2 regions of the Neobacillus sp. OS1-32 genome follow, and region 2 is predicted to be linked to the other one. Evidence: a T-box and tRNA genes for the amino acid it is inferred to sense, from the RefSeq annotation. Region 2 holds a T-box; the other holds one or more tRNA genes.
The links. The T-box of region 2 lies ahead of leuS (leucine--tRNA ligase). A T-box ahead of a tRNA ligase gene usually reads a tRNA of that ligase, here a tRNA-Leu.

Region 1: it encodes a tRNA-Leu, which carries the amino acid that the T-box ahead of leuS (leucine--tRNA ligase) is inferred to sense. The anticodon was not compared.

The regions. Positions count from the first base shown of each region.
Region 1 is NZ_CP133263.1:784,233-787,722, reverse strand. It holds gene RCG24_RS04180 (RNA-guided endonuclease TnpB family protein) at 1-886, opposite strand, end outside; tRNA gene RCG24_RS04175 (tRNA-Met) at 1,193-1,266, opposite strand; tRNA gene RCG24_RS04170 (tRNA-Ala) at 1,282-1,357, opposite strand; tRNA gene RCG24_RS04165 (tRNA-Pro) at 1,361-1,437, opposite strand; tRNA gene RCG24_RS04160 (tRNA-Gly) at 1,507-1,578, opposite strand; tRNA gene RCG24_RS04155 (tRNA-Leu) at 1,593-1,676, opposite strand; rRNA gene RCG24_RS04150 (23S ribosomal RNA) at 1,944-3,490, opposite strand, start outside.
Region 2 is NZ_CP133263.1:47,161-50,650, reverse strand. It holds partial or broken gene leuS (leucine--tRNA ligase) at 1-2,260, opposite strand, end outside; gene RCG24_RS00325 (hypothetical protein) at 2,246-2,377, shown strand; T-box leader at 2,400-2,620, opposite strand; gene RCG24_RS00320 (glycogen biosynthesis protein GlgD) at 2,837-3,001, opposite strand; gene RCG24_RS00315 (YtzC family protein) at 2,998-3,279, opposite strand; gene RCG24_RS00310 (tRNA modification radical SAM protein MnmL/YtqA) at 3,475-3,490, shown strand, end outside.

The DNA of each region.
Region 1 (3,490 bases), 740 kb from region 2:
CTTGCGAGATATAACCGTTGATTTGGTTTTCACGCTTTTTCCAAAGCTTTGCGATAGAGTTCGTGACGATCCTTTTTGAAATCCCGTTGTTGATATTTTTCTGTTGCAGATAGCTAATCGTTTTGTTGAAGTATTGGTTGATGGATTTTAGTTTTTTGCCATCTATTAAGAAGGTATCCCCTTTATTTGTTGCACAACTCAGCAATCGGTCTACACCTAAATCGCAACTCAAAGCATTCGTTGTGGTCGCCCGCTGCTTCTTCATTTGAGAGATTTGCATTTCATAAGTGTAATGCACCTCAAAGAACCGACCTTTTTGTTTGGGTACAATTTCAATGTAGGCTATTTTTTTATTTAACAAGTTTTTAGGCATTCGGATTTTGATAGAACCAAACCGTTTTCTAAATTCAACATTCATTGGAATCATCCAGTATCCATCGTTATCAACTTTCGGAACTTGATAGATTTCGATGATTCGTTTTTCAGTAGAACGAGAATACTTTGGAAACTTAGGACGACCAGTGAATTTTTCTGGGCTTTTCTTCCACTGTTCTAATGCTTTAAAAAAGCTCTTTACATCAGAAAACAATGCTCGGCGAATGGCTTGAGCAGAGTTTGATTGAACGCCCCAATAATTAACATCTGCCTTCATGGCAGCGTCAACTTCTTTTACAGTAGCCATCTTGCCCTTGCTCAAGAGGCTTTGTTTAATCGTATACAATCCAACATTTCGCAATGCCTTTGAGCTGTGTGCCATATGTTGAAGTAGACGAAATTCTTTAGCTGTAAGGATACTACGTCCGATATTCTGTTTTTGAGTGAAACGTTGAATGTTTTCGGTTTTCTTTTGTTTACGCAATACTTTAACTGCCTTTTTCCTGGTCATTTTGTTCACCACCTTTCTAGAGAGTTCACACTGAATTAAACAAACATCTGTTCTATGAGTAGTGGGATCACGATGCAAACCAAACAAAAGATTTCAGCCTATTGGCTGACAGCAATTCATCACCACCTGAATTGTTAGGCTTGTGCCCGTAACACAAATCAGATGGAGTCTTCTTGCCGAAAGGAATAAAAAAACGTTTTCCTCATAATAGAGGAAAACGTCATTTATTTAAATAATCTTTTGTCTTTAGTTTTAAAATGAAACCACATACGTGTCAATAAATATAGCTTATAAAATGTTTTTAAGTAGCGGCGGAGGGGATCGAACCCCCGACCTTACGGGTATGAACCGTACGCTCTAGCCAGCTGAGCTACACCGCCATAATTCAATTCCAATGGTGGAGCCTAGCGGGATTGAACCGCTGACCTCCTGCATGCGAAGCAGGCGCTCTCCCATCTGAGCTAAGACCCCAAATGGTCGGGAAAACAGGATTTGAACCTGCGACCCCCACGTCCCGAACGTGGTGCTCTACCAAGCTGAGCTATTTCCCGATGTAATAGGAATCCATAATAGTAAGAGAAACAATAATCCATACGATCAACAATATTTGCATATGGATAAGCGGAAGACGGGATTCGAACCCGCGACCCCCACCTTGGCAAGGTGGTGTTCTACCACTGAACTACTTCCGCAATTTAAACCTTGATGCGGGTGAAGGGACTTGAACCCATACGGTATTACTACCACTAGAACCTGAATCTAGCGCGTCTGCCGATTCCGCCACACCCGCATATTTAAATAATTGTAAAGTCAATCATATAATATAGATGCTTAATATAGAGGTTTCATTCCCTCAAAACTAGATAATACAGAAGAAGTTATAAGAACGAGTTTCGCTTATATTAATTGTCCAGCTCCAGCGTCCAGCAACTAGTGTCTTTCGGTCTTTTCCCTACGATAAGTCAACATCGAATCGTTTCACTCTTCGTGTTTCCTTTATCTCAGTCAAAGCCCTCCAAGCCATACGTTGCTAAGCGGACGCTTCCGCTTTTCGAATTTGGTTAAGTCCTCGATCGATTAGTATCAGTCAGCTCCACGTGTCACCACGCTTCCACCTCTGACCTATCAACCTGATCATCTTTCAGGGATCTTACTAGCTTAAAGCTATGGGAAATCTCATCTCGAGGGGGGCTTCATGCTTAGATGCTTTCAGCACTTATCCCGTCCGCACATAGCTACCCAGCGATGCCTTTGGCAAGACAACTGGTACACCAGCGGTGCGTCCATCCCGGTCCTCTCGTACTAAGGACAGCTCCTCTCAAATTTCCTGCGCCCACGACGGATAGGGACCGAACTGTCTCACGACGTTCTGAACCCAGCTCGCGTACCGCTTTAATGGGCGAACAGCCCAACCCTTGGGACCGACTACAGCCCCAGGATGCGATGAGCCGACATCGAGGTGCCAAACCTCCCCGTCGATGTGGACTCTTGGGGGAGATAAGCCTGTTATCCCCAGGGTAGCTTTTATCCGTTGAGCGATGGCCCTTCCATGCGGAACCACCGGATCACTAAGCCCGACTTTCGTCCCTGCTCGACTTGTAGGTCTCGCAGTCAAGCTCCCTTGTGCCTTTACACTCTGCGAATGATTTCCAACCATTCTGAGGGAACCTTTGGGCGCCTCCGTTACACTTTGGGAGGCGACCGCCCCAGTCAAACTGCCCACCTGACACTGTCTCCCACCCCGATCAGGGGTGCGGGTTAGAATTTCAATACAGCCAGGGTAGTATCCCACCGACGCCTCCACCGAAGCTAGCGCTCCGGTTTCTCAGGCTCCTACCTATCCTGTACAAGCTGTACCAAAATTCAATATCAGGCTACAGTAAAGCTCCATGGGGTCTTTCCGTCCTGTCGCGGGTAACCTGCATCTTCACAGGTACTATAATTTCACCGAGTCTCTCGTTGAGACAGTACCCAGATCGTTACGCCTTTCGTGCGGGTCAGAACTTACCTGACAAGGAATTTCGCTACCTTAGGACCGTTATAGTTACGGCCGCCGTTTACTGGGGCTTCGATTCAGAGCTTCGCGTGAGCTAACCCCTCCTCTTAACCTTCCAGCACCGGGCAGGCGTCAGCCCCTATACTTCGCCTTGCGGCTTCGCAGAGACCTGTGTTTTTGCTAAACAGTCGCCTGGGCCTATTCACTGCGGCTTCTCAGGGCTTTGACACCCTAAAAAGCACCCCTTCTCCCGAAGTTACGGGGTCATTTTGCCGAGTTCCTTAACGAGAGTTCTCTCGCTCACCTTAGGATTCTCTCCTCGCCTACCTGTGTCGGTTTGCGGTACGGGCACCTTGAATCTCGCTAGAGGCTTTTCTTGGCAGTGTGGAATCAGGAACTTCGGTACTGTATTTCCCTCGCCGTCACAGCTCAGCCTCACGGTGAACGGATTTTCCTATTCACCAGCCTAACTGCTTGGACGCGCATGACCAGCAGCGCGCTTACCCTATCCTCCTGCGTCCCCCCATCACTCAAACGATTCAGAGGTGGTACAGGAATATCAACCTGTTGTCCATCGCCTACGCCTTTCGGCCTCGGCTTAGGTCCCG
Region 2 (3,490 bases):
ACCATTGATTTGAATAACAATTTCCACTTCGTTATCCACCAGCTTGGCTTCATCATAGGCAGGCCAAGCTTCATAGGAAATCGTATCATGATGTCCAAGCTTTTCCCAAAGCTCCTCGGCAAGATGCGGTACCACCGGCGAAAGTAATTTAACAAAGCCTTCGATGTATTGCTTTGGCAGAACATCAGCTTTATACGCTTCATTTACGAATACCATCATTTGCGAAATAGCCGTGTTAAATCTTAGGCCTTCATAATCCTCAGTAACTTTCTTCACTGTCTGATGATATACTTTTTCCATGCTTGAAGCTTCTTCAGTCGGCTGAATCTTTGGATTTAACGTGCCATCTTCTTCAACCAGCAAACGCCAGATCCGATCCAAGAAACGGCGGGAACCGTCCAACCCGTTGGTCGACCAGGCAATCGAGGCATCCAATGGTCCCATGAACATTTCATATAAGCGCAGGGTATCAGCACCATGACTTTCAATGATGTCATCTGGATTAACAACATTTCCCTTTGACTTACTCATCTCTTTCATTGCCTTCGCCTAAAATCATTCCTTGGTTAAATAGTTTTTGGAATGGCTCTTTTGTTGGTACCACGCCAAGATCATATAAGAATTTATGCCAAAAACGGGCATATAGTAAGTGCAGTACGGCATGTTCAGCACCGCCAATATAAATATCAATAGGCAGCCAGTGCTTTAATTTTTCTGGTGAGGCCAGTTCCTGATCATTTTTCGGATCAATATAACGTAAATAGTACCAGCAGCTGCCAGCCCATTGCGGCATTGTATTGGTTTCGCGGCGGCCTTTTTTCCCTGTTACCGGATCGACAACATTGACCCATTCTTCGATGTTCGCAAGTGGTGACTCACCGGTGCCGGATGGTTTAATATCCTTTGTGTTCGGCAGTGTCAATGGAAGCTGATCCTCCGGAACTGCTGTGGTGGTACCGTCCTCCCAATGAATAATTGGAATCGGTTCACCCCAGTAACGCTGCCGGCTGAACAGCCAATCGCGCAGGCGGTATGTCACTTTCTTCGTCCCAATGCCTTTATCTTCAAGCCAGGCGATCATGTTCGAAATCGCATCAGCTTTATTCAAACCGTTTAAGAAGTCGGAGTTTATATGTTCACCGTCGCCGGTATAAGCCTCTTTTGTAATATCGCCGCCAGCAACAACTTCCTTAATTGGCAGGTCAAATTTCCTGGCAAACTCATAGTCGCGCTCATCATGGGCCGGTACTGCCATAATTGCCCCGGTACCGTAACTTGCCAGTACATAGTCGGCAATCCAGATTGGCATTTTTTCGCCATTGGCCGGATTTATTGCATAGGCACCGGTAAAGACGCCGGTTTTTTCTTTGGCAAGGTCGGTACGTTCAAGATCACTCTTGGATTTGATTTTTTCAAGATAGGCCTCAACTGCCGGGCGCTGTTCTGCCGTGGTAATTTTTTCGACAAGCTTATGCTCAGGTGCAAGGACCGCATAGGTTGCCCCAAAAAGTGTATCAGGACGAGTCGTAAATACAGTGAATATTCCGTCATGTCCTTCAATTTGGAAGTTGACCTCGGCCCCTTCAGAACGGCCAATCCAGTTGCGCTGCATTTCTTTTAAAGACTCGGGCCAATCGAGCTCTTCCAGATCCTCAAGCAAACGGTCGGCATAAGCGGTAATCTTCAACATCCACTGCCTCATTGGCCGGCGTTCTACCGGATGGCCGCCGCGTTCGCTTTTACCATCAATCACTTCTTCGTTAGCTAATACAGTCCCCAGTGCCGGACACCAGTTAACCGGAACTTCATCCACATAGGCAAGGCCTTTTTCCCACAGCTTTAAGAAAATCCATTGTGTCCATTTGTAATAGTCCGGATCGGTTGTGTTGACTTCACGATCCCAATCATAAGAGAAACCGAGCGCTTTAATTTGCCTGCGGAAGGTATCAATATTTTTTGCTGTAAATTCTGCCGGATCATTCCCAGTATCCAATGCATACTGCTCTGCAGGTAGACCGAAGGCATCCCAGCCCATCGGGTGCAGCACGTTGTAGCCCTGCATCCGTTTCATCCGCGAAAGTATATCTGTTGCGGTGTAGCCCTCAGGGTGTCCGACATGGAGTCCGGCTCCTGATGGATATGGGAACATATCTAAGGCGTAGAATTTTCGTTTATCATACTCTTCGCTTGTTTTAAAAGTTTTTTCTTCTTCCCATCTTTTTTGCCATTTTTTTTCGATTTTTCGATGATCGAAACTCATTATGATTTCCTCCTATTGAAAAATAAAAGCGGAAGTGCCTTCGGAACAAGCACAGCTAGTTCCTGCGATGATGATTCTCAGGAGATCTCCTTAGTGGCAGGCGCTGCCGCCAAATAAAATAAAAAAACCCCCATCCCCACACAGGGACGAGAGGATTATATGTATCTTCCCGCGGTACCACCCACATTAGTGCTAATGCACTCGCTTCATTATCCTTAACGCGGAAAACGGCAGACATTACTGTCACTTCATATCTGCAACTCCTAGGCGAGTTCATGATGTCCCCCGGTTGACTTTCACCAGCCGTCAACTCTCTTGTAACGGTTTTTCACCACTACTGCTCCTATTCACTGTTGTTGACTATAAGAAATATAATGTAAATATTATTTTATTAAATTTTCTAACAGGATGCAAGTAAACTTAAACCTAATTTCATTCTTAACCAAAAATTATTCCGATAAACACAAGATCCAGAACGTCAATGAACAATTGCTACCTTTCTGTTCCGCAAATGAAATCGATAAAATTTAAAAAAATCTCCCAACCACTGTTGAGAGATTTTGCCATTACGTGCGATTATTCTTGATGAGACTTCGATTTTATCGGCTGGCTGCCGATATTTTCATATTTCTTTTTTGCCTGTTTTATTAAATCCCGGTCTTGGCCCAGTTCAATGTCTTGGTTATTGATGCCATTTCGTGTCTTTTGTTCAGGGTTTTGCTGTTTAGAACGTTTTTTCAAAACTGTTCTCCTCCTCTTGTCCCCTTTAAAATCATATTGTTTTGCATCTGCTGAATTTGCAGCCGCATCCGGTGAAGTTGTTCTCTCTGCGGTCCATTGGCACTATGCGCCATTGTTGCAATATCCTGGTATGTCTGCTCCAGCCGCTGCAATGCTTGATAATAATTATCGTCATTATATTGTTCCTGCAGACTGCTTTGTTTATATTGGTCTTCAGCAAAGCGAATCGTGTCCTCCACCTGCTGAGTTAAGTTCGACATCGAATCACGCGTAGCCATTAAAGAACCCCCTTTGAGTCAACACGCCTTGAAGCATACTGCTTCAATTCTTATTTTGTTCTCGATTCCTTTTCCTATTACATAAACAGATTGATAATTACTGGGAATCATTTTGAAACCATTACATTTGGATATGCTTTATAGTTCATGATAAAATTATTCCTATGCTTAATTTTTAAAAAGGAGGTTTGCTGAATGCTTCAGACAAAAC